4 regions of the Pantoea sp. At-9b genome follow, and region 1 is predicted to be linked to each of the others. Evidence: predicted binding sites of a transcription regulator. Region 1 holds the regulator's gene; each other region holds the start of a gene.
The links. Region 1 encodes PhoB, which activates phosphate uptake and scavenging genes when phosphate is short. Its sites were predicted from a motif close to CTGTCATAAAACTGNCNNAT; they were not measured.
Positions count from the first base shown of each region.

Region 2: the regulator PhoB is predicted to act here: its motif matches at 1,491-1,510, upstream of pitA (inorganic phosphate transporter PitA).
Region 3: the regulator PhoB is predicted to act here: its motif matches at 1,218-1,237, upstream of phoA (alkaline phosphatase).
Region 4: the regulator PhoB is predicted to act here: its motif matches at 1,802-1,821, upstream of uvrB (excinuclease ABC subunit UvrB).

Region 1 covers NC_014837.1:1,030,093-1,033,283, forward strand. The annotation lists gene sbcD (exonuclease subunit SbcD) at 1-865, opposite strand, end outside; gene phoB (phosphate response regulator transcription factor PhoB) at 1,062-1,751, shown strand; gene phoR (phosphate regulon sensor histidine kinase PhoR) at 1,766-3,079, shown strand.
Region 2 covers NC_014837.1:4,096,507-4,099,697, forward strand. The annotation lists gene PAT9B_RS18940 (hypothetical protein) at 1-239, shown strand, start outside; gene PAT9B_RS18945 (NAD(P)/FAD-dependent oxidoreductase) at 240-1,430, opposite strand; gene pitA (inorganic phosphate transporter PitA) at 1,672-3,171, shown strand.
Region 3 covers NC_014837.1:2,563,445-2,566,635, forward strand. The annotation lists gene phoA (alkaline phosphatase) at 1-1,156, opposite strand, end outside; tRNA gene PAT9B_RS11905 (tRNA-Ser) at 1,402-1,489, shown strand; gene phoH (phosphate starvation-inducible protein PhoH) at 1,792-2,580, opposite strand.
Region 4 covers NC_014837.1:1,310,174-1,313,364, reverse strand. The annotation lists gene uvrB (excinuclease ABC subunit UvrB) at 1-1,572, opposite strand, end outside; gene PAT9B_RS05935 (ABC transporter ATP-binding protein) at 2,469-3,185, shown strand.

The DNA.
Region 1 (3,191 bases):
CTTTCAGCATCTGCATTGGCTGGAACAGCGGGATCGTCAGCGGCGTCACCGCATCCAGACCGGTGCTGAAATCGAGCAGAAACACGCTTTTATCACGGCCCAGTTCATCAAAGCTGAGCGGGATGGGCGAACCGCTGTAGCGAATATGGTCGCTGTCAGCAATGCGCTGCGCACGGTGAATATGGCCAAGGGCGATATAGTCGGCGGCGGGAAACGCCTGCGCCGGGAAGGCGTCGAGCGTACCGATGTAGATATCACGCACCGAGTCGCTTTTGGTGACGCCGACAGTGGTGAGATGGCCCGTGGCGATAATCGGCAGTTGGCCTCCGAGTGCCGCGCGTTGCGCCTCGGCGGCGGCAAAGCAGTGCTGATAATGCTGTTCGATGGCTTCCAGCAACGACTGTTGTTTCTCCCGACCGGACTGTCCAGCCTGGCTGCGCAGAATATCGCGCGGACGCAGGTAAGGAATGGCGCACAGCAGCGCGCCTGGCGTACCGTCGCGCTGTTTCAGGGTCAACACCTGTTGCTCGCCTTGTGGCGTCGCGCTGGTGATCACCTGAGTATTGAGGCAGGCGAGCAACTCGCGAGATTCATTTAATGTCGCCACCGAATCATGGTTGCCGGCCAGCACAATCAACTGGCACTGGCTGGCCTGTAACGCCACCACAAAGCGGTTGAACATTTCACGGGCATAGCTGGGTGGCGAGCCGGTGTCGAACAGGTCACCGGCGATAATCAGCGCATCCACCTGATGTTGTTCAATTTGCTGACGCAGCCAGTCGAGAAACGCCTGATGTTCAGCTGCGCGACTTTTGCTGTAAAAGAACTGGCCCAGATGCCAGTCCGCCGTATGAATGATGCGCATGGATGCTCCCTGCCGGTTGACGCGATGGGCAATTATAACGGCTTCATCGCGAAAGAAAAAAATTCGCCGCATGGCTGTCACATTTCTGTTTTTTAACTAAATATTCAGGGGTGCGTTTTTCATAAAAGTGTCATAAAACTGACGCATAATGACGCCGCAAATCCCAGTGACAGCCGTCATATCAGCAGGAGTAATAATGGCTAAGCGCATTTTGGTTGTGGAAGACGAAGCTCCCATCCGTGAAATGTTATGTTTCGTGCTGGAACAGAACGATTACCAGCCGATTGAGGCGGAAGACTATGACAGCGCAGTGGGGAAGCTGATCGAACCCTGGCCTGATTTGATTTTGCTGGACTGGATGTTACCTGGTGGCAGCGGTATCCAGTTTATTAAGCATCTGAAACGTGAAGCCATGACGCGTGATATTCCCGTGATGATGTTGACTGCACGCGGCGAAGAAGAAGATCGTGTTCGCGGTCTCGAAGTGGGCGCGGATGATTACATTACCAAACCTTTCTCACCGAAAGAGTTGATGGCGCGTATCAAAGCGGTGATGCGCCGTATTTCACCGATGGCGGTGGAAGAGGTGATTGAGATGCAGGGGCTGAGCCTCGACCCGTCGTCGCATCGCGTGATGTCAGAAACCACGCCGCTGGAGATGGGGCCGACGGAGTACAAGTTACTGCACTTCTTTATGACCCACCCGGAACGCGTTTACAGCCGTGAACAGCTGTTGAACCACGTCTGGGGCACCAATGTGTATGTCGAAGATCGCACCGTCGATGTGCATATCCGTCGTTTACGTAAAGCGCTGGAGGTCTCCGGCCACGATCGCATGGTACAAACCGTGCGCGGAACAGGGTATCGTTTCTCTGCCCGCTACTGAACGGAGTCTTTACCGTGCTGGAACGACTCTCCTGGAAGAGATTATTGACCGAACTGGTGCTGGTCTGTCTACCGGCACTGATTCTCGGTCTGGTATTTGGCTATCTCCCCTGGCTGCTGTTGATCACCGTGCTGGGGTTATTGTTGTGGCATTTCCGTAACCTGATGCGCTTGTCCCACTGGTTGTGGGTAGACCGTTCCATGACGCCACCCGGCGGACGTGCCAGCTGGGAGCCGCTGTTTTACGGGCTGTATCAAATGCAGCTGCGTAATCGCCGCCGCCGCCGCGAACTGGGCAATCTGATCAAACGCTTCCGTAGTGGTGCGGAATCGCTGCCGGATGCGGTGGTGCTCACCACCGAAGAGGGCATCATTTTCTGGTGTAACGGTCTGGCGCAGCAGCATCTTGGCCTGCGCTGGCCGGAAGACAATGGGCAGAACATCCTCAACCTGCTGCGTTACCCTGAATTCTCCCGCTACATTCGCCAACGCGATTTCAACAAACCGCTGACGCTGGTGTTGAATAATCAACACCATATGGAGTTCCGCGTGATGCCTTACAGCGAAGGGCAGTGGCTGATGGTGGCACGTGATGTGACGCAAATGCACCAGCTGGAAGGGGCGCGCCGCAACTTCTTTGCTAACGTCAGTCATGAGCTGCGTACTCCGCTGACGGTGTTGCAGGGCTATCTGGAGATGATGAACGACTCGGTGATGAATGAACGTTCACGCAGCAAAGCGTTACAGACCATGACGGAGCAAACGCGCCGTATGGACAGCCTGGTGAAACAGCTGCTGACGCTGTCGCGCATTGAAGCGGCTCCGGCCCTCGACATGAAAGAGACGGTAGACGTGCCCACCATGCTGTTGCTGTTGCAGCGTGAAGCGGAAACCCTCAGTCAGGGGCGTCATGAAATCCATTTCCATACCGATCCGCATCTCAAAGTGCTGGGCAATGATGAGCAGTTGCGCAGTGCCATCTCGAACCTGGTGTATAACGCCGTCAACCATACGCCGGAAGGCACAAGGATTGATATCAGCTGGCTGCGTAATAAGCAGGGGGCCGAGTTTAAGGTGTGCGATAACGGGCCGGGGATTAGCCCTGAACATCTGCCACGGCTGACCGAACGTTTCTACCGGGTGGATAAAGCACGTTCGCGCGCCACCGGTGGCAGCGGTCTCGGGTTGGCGATTGTTAAGCATGCGCTTGGGCATCACAACGCACGCCTTGATATCACCAGCGTGCCGCATCAGGAGACCTGCTTCAGCTTTATCCTGCCGCCACGGTTGATTGTCGCCAGCCAGATACGGGAGAATGTGGCGCAATAAGCGTTCTGCTGTCGCTCAGTCAAAGCACATTCGGTAGCGGCGTGATTTATCGCGCGCCCTTCAGTTAGAACATCAAAAACTGCGCGATAAATCGCTCAAAAACCTGCGCGAT
Region 2 (3,191 bases), 1.3 Mb from region 1:
CTGATGAAGACAGCCCTCCCCTGACTTTTGAACAAAATGTCACAGGTAAAAATGCGCTTCCGGGTGATCAGGCCACGGCAATTCAGCAGATATTGACCCGATTTATCAACTCTGCCTATCAGCGCGTTGATATTGTTGGCCGACCTGCGGAGTTTATAAAGGTTTACTTTGAAGGCGCAGCCCCACTGGATATTTCACGTATTCAGTATGAGTATCTGATCAATCTAAAGTTGCCGTAATCAGGATGACAACGCCTGTGCACACGCCCAGGCGGAACTCCATGCCCACTGGAAGTTATAGCCGCCCAGCCAGCCAGTGACATCCACCACTTCGCCAATAAAATACAGCCCAGGCACATCGCGTGCCTCCATGGTTTTTGACGATAACAGGGTGGTATCCACGCCACCCAGCGTCACTTCAGCGGTGCGGTAGCCTTCGGTGCCATTTGGCTGGACCCGCCACTGATGCAGCGTTTGCACCAGTTCGCCCTGCTGCTTGCTATTGAGCTGCTTCAGGGTGACGTCGGGGATGTGGTTCAGCGCCTGCAACACTTCCACCAAACGCTTCGGCAAAATTTTCGCCAGGCTGTTTTTCAGGCTGAGATTTGGGTGTGCTTCGCGCTGCACATTAATAAAATCATCCAGCGGTGTTGCCGGGGATAAATCCACCGTCACGAACTCGCCTGGCTGCCAGTAGCTGGAAATCTGCAACACGGCCGGGCCGGATAGCCCGCGATGGGTGAACAGCAGCGCCTCTTTGAATAAGGTGCCGTCCTGCGCAGTAATGGTGGTGGGTAAGGCAACGCCAGACAAGGTGTTTAGCTGTTCCAGCAGCGGCTTATGCAGGGTAAAGGGCACCAACGCCGCACGCGTCGGGAACACTGTCAGGCCGAACTGCTCCGCCACTTTATAACCGAACGGTGAAGCACCCAGCCCCGGCATCGACAGACCACCGCTGGCAATCACCAACTTCCCGGCCTGCACCGTCATACCGTTCAACTGCAAGGTGTATCCGGCATCGTCGCGTTGCACGCTCAGTACTTCGCTGCGTAACCGTAACGTCACCTGCCCGGCTTCACACTCGGCCAGCAGCATATCCACGATTTGTTGCGCCGAATCGTCGCAGAACAACTGGCCCAGCGTTTTCTCGTGATAAGCGATGCCGTGGCGATTGACCAGATCGATAAAATCCCACTGGGTATAACGCGCCAGCGCAGATTTACAGAAGTGCGGATTGTGGGAGAGATAGGCCGCAGGTTCGGTGTACATATTGGTGAAGTTACAGCGGCCGCCGCCTGACATCAGAATTTTGCGACCCGCCTTTTTGCCGTTATCAAGCAGCAGCACACGCAAGCCGCGTTGTCCGGCCTGTGCAGCACAGAACATGCCCGCAGCCCCTGCGCCAACAATGATAACGTCAAACTTTTCCACTGCGTTTTCTCACTTCACCCGAAAGGCGCTGATTGTAGTGATCTGTCCCGTTTGACGCCAGTGTCAAAAAAATGCCGTAAATATGTCATATTGTAAATGACTCATATTTCGGCATTTTTCTCTTGTTTTGGCGTGTGGCTGGCAACATTAAGACAAAAAAAGACTATATTTCCCTTTCCCATACAGCACGTTGTCGCGGATAATGCGCCGCGTTCATGTCCTCCAAAATGGCGTAACGTTTATGCTACATCTGTTTGCTGGTCTTGACCTAAGTACCGGCCTGTTATTGGTTCTTGCCCTGCTGTTTGTATTGTTTTACGAAGCAATCAACGGTTTCCACGACACAGCCAACGCGGTCGCGACAGTTATCTACACCCGTGCGATGCGGGCGCAGCTGGCGGTTGTGATGGCAGGTGTTTTCAACTTTTTCGGTGTTTTGTTGGGCGGTTTGAGTGTGGCCTATGCCATTGTTCATATGCTCCCCACCGATCTGCTATTAAATGTTGGTTCAGCTCACGGCCTGGCGATGGTGTTCTCCATGCTGCTGGCTGCGATTATCTGGAACCTCGGTACCTGGTATCTTGGTCTGCCGGCGTCCAGCTCCCATACCCTGATTGGTGCCATTATTGGTATCGGTCTCACCAATGCTCTGATGACCGGGACTTCGGTGGTTGACGCGCTCAACCTGCCCAAAGTTCTGAATATCTTCCTTTCCCTGATTCTGTCGCCGATTGTCGGCCTGGTGCTTGCCGGTAGCCTGATTTTCCTGCTGCGCCGCTACTGGAGCAGCACCAAGAAACGCTCGCGCATTCATATGACGCCAGCCGATCGCGAGAAAATCGACGGCAAGAAAAAGCCACCGTTCTGGACGCGTATCGCCCTGATTGTTTCCGCCATTGGCGTGAGCTATTCACATGGTGCGAACGATGGTCAGAAAGGCATTGGCCTGATCATGCTGGTACTGATTGGTGTCGCGCCTGCGGGCTTCGTGGTCAACATGAATGCCTCCGGCTATGACATCACCCGTACCCGTGACGCAGTGAACCATCTGGAGCAGTACTATCAGCAGCACGGCGCAACACTGACGCACATCGTGCAGATGGCACCGCCTGCGGTGCCTGCGCCAGAGGAATCTATCAATGGTCCGCATGAATTCCACTGCGACAGCGCTCGCGCACTGCCCGCGATTCAGCGTGCTCAGGGCTTGCTGAACAATCTGCAAAGCTACAGCGATCTGACCCCAGACCAGCGTAGCCAGATGCGTCGTCTGCTGCTGTGTATCTCCGACACGGCGGATAAAGCCGCGAAGCTGCCGGAAACCAGCGCTGACGATCAGCGTTTCCTGAACAAGCTGAAAAGCGATCTGTTGGGAACCGTTGAGTATGCGCCAGTGTGGATCATCATGGCTGTAGCCCTGGCGCTCGGCGTCGGCACCATGATTGGCTGGCGTCGTGTGGCAACCACCATCGGCGAGAAGATTGGTAAGAAAGGCATGACCTACGCGCAGGGTATGTCAGCGCAGGTGACGGCAGCGGTGTCGATTGGCATTGCCAGCTACACCGGGATGCCGGTCTCCACCACGCATATTCTGTCGTCGTCAGTCGCCGGGACCATGCTGGTCGATGGCGGTGGTTTGCAAAGCCGTACCATCAAGAATATCGCGATGGCGTGGGTGTTTACTCTGCCGGTGTGTATTCTGCTGTCCGGCTCGCTGTACTGGATTGCCCTGAAGCTGGTGTAATCAGCGCTTCAGGCACTGAA
Region 3 (3,191 bases), 1.5 Mb from region 1:
TCACCACTACCAGGGTATCGCCATGCTCACGGGCAAACGCCAGCGCCTGCTGAACGGCTTCATCGAGATCAACCGTTTCACCGATCTGGCCGCAAGGATTCGCCGCATGGTCCTGTTTATCAATGGATGCACCTTCCACTTGCAGGAAGAAGCCCTTGTCATTTTTGCTCAACAGATCCAGCGCTTTTTTAGTCATCTGAGCCAGCGTTGGCGTGCTCGCCGGACGTTCCTTGTTCACTTCACAGGTCACTACCGGTTTATCCAGATTGCCGTGATAACTGGCTTTCGGGCCTTGCCAGCGCACCGGCATATTCCCTTCGGAAAACAGCCCCAGCAGCGGTTTGCTCTGATCGGCCTGTTGAACGGCATTCATACCCTCGAGATTATCCACCAGTTGATAGCCCAGCGTCTGAGCCTGTTCACGCAGGGTTTTGCCCTGATACTCACCTGCTTTTGCTACTTCGCTGAAGGATTTCGCTCCACCGCCGAGGGTGACATCGGCACGGGTCTTCAGCATTTGCTCAGTGATGGAACCCTTTCCACCCTGCTCCAGTGCATTGGTCGGGCATAGCTCACTGGTTTTTTCCGGGCCATAACATTTACGCGAGGTCACATGGGCGATCAGTGCCGCTGGCGTGGCGTCCTGCAACTCAGCGGTTGAAACGTTACCGGTTGCCTTGCCAGCGGCTTTCGCCAGTTCCAGCAGCGTGGTTTGATCTTTACCGTTTACATCGACGCCAATCGCACCATTGTAGGATTTGGTGCCGGTTGCCCAGGCGGTAGCAGATGCCGCAGAATCAGTGACGTAGTTGGGTTTGTGGGTTTTCTTATCCAGTGAATAGTGGGTGTATTGACCCGTTAAAGGCAATGCATCAATACCCGGGAAAAAGCCGCCTGCGCCCATCGCCTGATTGCGTGCCGCAGTGATCTCTGAATCCCCCATCCCATCACCGATCAACAGAATGACGTTTTTCGCCGTGCTGTTGCTAAGAGAGGCTTTAAGGGCTTCGGTTTGGTCACCGCTAAGACGACGCGCACCGCCATGCTGCGTCAGATCACCGCTGGCCGCCCGCGTGTAATTGTTTGTATCCGCAATCGCTGCCGTCGCCAACAGTGAAGTGATCAGTGGAACCGTCATCAAAGGTATCGTTTTCATTTATAAGCATCCTTATTCACAAATATAACCAAATGTTTCCGCGGACAAGTCTGCGACAATGCCGTGACACTTTTGTGACTGAGACGCAACGTTTTGATGACAGAATCGACAAAATGCACAAGGCTAATGCAATCCGCTCAGAGCTTAAGCGAATAGAAAAAAAGGAGAAAATAGAGCTTGACCCTTTTCAGCTAACTCCCTATAGTAGCGCCCCGTTGACCCGCTGAGGTTAGCGAAAAAAATGTGGTGAGGTGTCCGAGTGGCTGAAGGAGCACGCCTGGAAAGTGTGTATACGGCAACGTATCGGGGGTTCGAATCCCCCCCTCACCGCCATCATTTATATAAAAGTGCCCAGTTAATAGCTGGGCATTTTTATTTGCATCATTCCCTGAACAAGGGGGGGTGAGAATCCCCGACTGGGGGTTCGACAACCGGCGTCAGCCGGTTGGACAGCGGAGCCTGCGACGCTGCCCGTAGGGTGAGCGCAGCGAATCAATCCCCCCCTCACCGCCATCATTTATATAAAAGTGCCCAGTTAATCGCTGGGCATTTTTATTTGCATCATTCGCTGAGCTACACAAAGCGCACAAAAAAACCCGGCCTGAGCCGGGTTTTGCTTACGAAGATCTCAATGGTTAACTGTAAGCATGGAGAGTACGCTGACACAGTGCCGAGCGCACACAGTCGTCTTTGCCGAAACGGACTACACCGATCATCTCATCCTCTTCGAAACGTCCCAATGCATCCGCGAGTCCGGATGTCACACCGCGCGGTAAATCGCACTGGGTAATATCGCCGTTGACGATGACTGTCACGTTCTCACCGAGACGTGTCAGGAACATCTTCATCTGCGCAGCGGTGACGTTTTGTGCCTCATCAAGAATCACCACCGCATTTTCGAAGGTACGTCCACGCATATAAGCGAAGGGCGCGATCTCTACCTTGCCGATTTCCGGACGCAGGCAGTATTGCATAAAGGAAGAGCCGAGACGTTTAACCAGAACGTCGTAGACCGGTCGAAAATACGGGGCGAACTTCTCGGAAATATCTCCGGGGAGGAAACCGAGGTCTTCATCCGCCTGCAGGACCGGGCGTGTAACGATTATCCTGTCGATATCCTTATGTATCAGGGCCTCAGCCGCTTTGGCTGCGCTGATCCAGGTTTTTCCGCAGCCCGCTTCACCGGTCGCGAAAATAAGCTGTTTCGTTTCTATGGCTTTAAGATAGTGCGCCTGAGCATCATTTCTGGCTTCAATTGGCGAACTGTCCCGCACATCACGTGCCATGCCAATTGCATCCAACCCACCCATCTGCACCAGCGAAGTGACCGATTCTTCTTCACGCTGACGATGACTGCGAGAGTCATTACGAAGCACTCTGCGGGCTTCACGACGCGCTTTGATCACTGCTTTCTGTCTTCCCATAGTGGCACCTTACAGTTGGTTTCATTTATCGCCGCAGGATTATCCCGTTGCGATGACGTGAACGCTTTAGAGGTTGACGTGGCTTCCTTGTAAGCCGTTTCGAGCCATTGAGAATAGCGAGCAACAACGCGTAAACGCTGCTACGCACCGGTAAGAAATATGAGATTGAAAAAGAACGAAGCTTGAAAAGTGGAGAGGAAACTTTCGAGGGAAGAAATCCCCCGCAGTGTACTGCGTATCTTGAAGGGTATTTACCTGTCCTTTGAAGGACCGAATCATGCGCGAACTCCAGTGACCTCAGCCACACATCTGACAACGCTTATGATTAAAATGCATCATATTTGCGGTAATTTGCAACACTAATTTTACCTGCTGAGCAACAAAAAGTGAGCGTTGTCCGCGAGCAAGTCACACCTTAAATTAAATTTTCTTTGTTTATCAAACGAATGATTAATTGCCCCGTCTCGCAACTTTTTAGGAGGATTCGTAAATCATAGCGGCCAGCCAATGCGCCTTAGCAATATCCAGCCTCTTCGAATGCAGTCAGTTGTTGCACCATCAAGCTGTGCATTTATTAATCAACGAGGTGTAAGCGAGGTGACGAAAAAAGA
Region 4 (3,191 bases), 280 kb from region 1:
ATCGGCATCGAGAATCGCCACCAGCGACACTTCCGGCATATCCAACCCTTCACGCAACAGGTTAATCCCCACCAGTACATCAAATTCCCCCAGGCGCAGGTCACGAATGATCTCCATACGCTCCACGGTGTCGATGTCCGAGTGCAGATAACGCACCTTCTCGCCGTGTTCTTCCAGATACTCGGTGAGATCTTCCGCCATACGCTTGGTCAGGGTCGTCACCAGCACACGTTCGTTGATCGCAACGCGTTTACGGATTTCCGACAGCAGATCGTCGACCTGCGTGGTTACCGGACGCACTTCGAGGATTGGATCGAGCAGACCGGTCGGGCGTACTACCTGGTCAATCACTTCACCGCCGGATTTCTCCAGCTCATAATTGCCGGGCGTTGCCGAGACATAGATGGTTTGCGGTGCCAGCGCTTCAAACTCTTCAAAGCGCAACGGACGGTTATCCAGCGCTGACGGCAGGCGAAAACCATACTCCACCAGCGTCTCTTTACGCGCGCGGTCGCCGCGATACATGCCGCCAATCTGCGGGATGGTGACGTGGGACTCATCCACCACCAGCAGGCCATCGGCCGGTAAATAGTCGAACAGCGTCGGAGGCGGTTCGCCCGGCCCACGCCCGGAGAGATAGCGTGAATAGTTTTCGATCCCCGAGCAGTAGCCAAGTTCGTTCATCATTTCGAGGTCAAACTGGGTACGTTGGGTAATACGCTGCTCTTCCAGCAGCTTATTGTTCTCCAGCAGCACCTGCCGCCGCACCACCAGCTCTTTCTTGATCTCTTCCATCGATTGCAGGATGCGTTCGCGCGGCGTGACGTAGTGGGTTTTCGGATAGACCGTAAAACGCGGCACCACCGACACCACCTGACCGGTCAGCGGGTCAAACAATGACAACCGCTCCACTTCTTCATCAAACAGTTCGACACGCAACGCGATGTCATCCGATTCCGCCGGAAAGATATCGATGACTTCACCGCGCACGCGGAAAGTACCGCGCTGAAACACCTGATCATTACGGGTATATTGCAGCTCCGCCAGACGACGCAGGATGCTGCGCTGATCGATGATCATGCCCCGTGTCAGATGCAGCATCATTTTGAGGTAAAGATCGGGATCGCCCAGACCGTAGATGGCTGACACCGATGCCACCACGATGACGTCGCGTCGCTCAAGCAATGCCTTGGTGGCGGACAGGCGCATCTGCTCGATGTGCTCATTCACCGACGCATCCTTCTCGATAAAGGTATCAGAACTGGGCACATAGGCTTCAGGTTGATAGTAATCGTAGTAGGAGACGAAGAACTCGACCGCGTTGTCCGGGAAGAACTCCTTCATCTCACCGTACAGCTGCGCCGCGAGTGTCTTGTTCGGTGCCAGCACCATGGTTGGCCGGTTGAGATCGGCAATCACGTTGGCGACGGTAAAGGTTTTTCCCGAACCGGTTACCCCAAGCAGCGTCTGATGTGCCAGGCCGTCTTCCAGACCCTCCTCCAGACGACGAATCGCCTCAGGCTGATCCCCTGAAGGTTTAAATGCGGAGTTGAGTTTGAAGGCTTTACTCATGGTTTTTCGGTTCCTGCTGGAGATGTCGGCGGGCAGGCTGCTAATTCTACTCCGCTACGGCGAATTTGCCAGAAAAAAATACTGGATATATTTACAGATATCTTGCACGATAACGGGGAGTGGCAACGACTCGCTTCAGTGCAATTTATGCGGCAGCAGGCAAAACCTTGTTGCGCAAGGTTATCCCCAGGAGGGTGATGCTTTTAACATTTGTCAATAGAGCGTCATAAAATTGCAGTTGTATGACCGACAAGATAAATCTCAGGCTTGATTTTAACTAACATATTGATTTTTTGATAAGTTATCAAAAAGCCCAGTTTCTCAGCATAATGTATCCAGGCCGCGTATTTCCTCGCTTGCGCTCTGTTTTCAGTCTCTAATGCACAAGGTTATCCACAGGAATGGTGGATAACTGACGGCAGCCCCGCCGCCATCGCCTGTGCATAATTTTCCAGGCCTTGTCCTGGCGTGCGAAAAAATTTTTTTTTGCGTTTATTTTTCCCACAGCTCGCGCGGCATTAACTATTCTTTTTCCGGACTGAAGGTGCTGCGAGTCTGAAAAAACCAGTAAATAAGGCCACTTATTCCTGAGCGTTCTGCCTTATTACGGCACAAATGCACCAGAAACGTTAAGCATTCAGCACCGCTAAAGTGCAGGTGTTTTATCACTTCTGGCAATTGTTAAGCATTGCTCAACTTTAATCACTGATTACGCCGCGCCGCTGATGCTTTTTTGCATCACCCTGGCAAACTGGCCTGGTAATTGCAGGTTTCTCCATAAGCATTCGCATCAACGCATTGATGGTGAGAGTGGCAATGATGAATCGTGTTTGACTGTATGCCAGACGACACAGAGCGGGAGCATTCAGGCTAATTATCTGTAAGGAGAATGTCAGATGCTGAGTTTACGTTCGGTGAATCAGTTTTACGGTCAAAATCATATTCTGTGGGATGTGGATTTGGATCTGCCACCTGGCACCTGCACTGGCGTGCTGGGTAGCCCGGGCATGGGCAAAACCACGCTGGTCAACTGCATTATGGGACGGCTGCCCATTAACAGCGGTTCCATGACCTGGCAGGAAGACGGTTCCCCCCCGGAAGACTTGTTGCTGCAACCGGCAGAACAACGGGCGCGCATGGGGATCGGTTACGTACCGCAGGGGCGGCACATCTTCTCGCAGATGAGCGTGGAAGATAACCTGTTAATTGCGCTGATGGCGGCCCATGACGATCGCAGCCGTGCCATTCCGGAAATGGTATTCGATTTATTCCCAGCGCTTTACTCCTTACGCCACCAGCGCAGCGGTGAGCTGCCGATGGATCAGCAACAACAGCTGGCGTTGGCACGTGCCTTAGTGCTGCAACCGAAATTGCTGATCCTTGATGAACCCACCGAGGGCATGTCGCCGTGGCTGGAAGAGGAAATGGGTAACCTGATCCGCCGTCTGAATCGTGATTATGGCCTGACCATTTTGCTGTTGGAGCAGCATGTCTCGTTTATCCGCCGTGTCGCGGACTATTTTCTGCTGCTGCATCGTGGCCGTAACGTGGCACAAGGTAAAGTGGCACAATTGGATGATGTCACCATCAATAAATGGTTGACGGTGACCTGAGCAGCG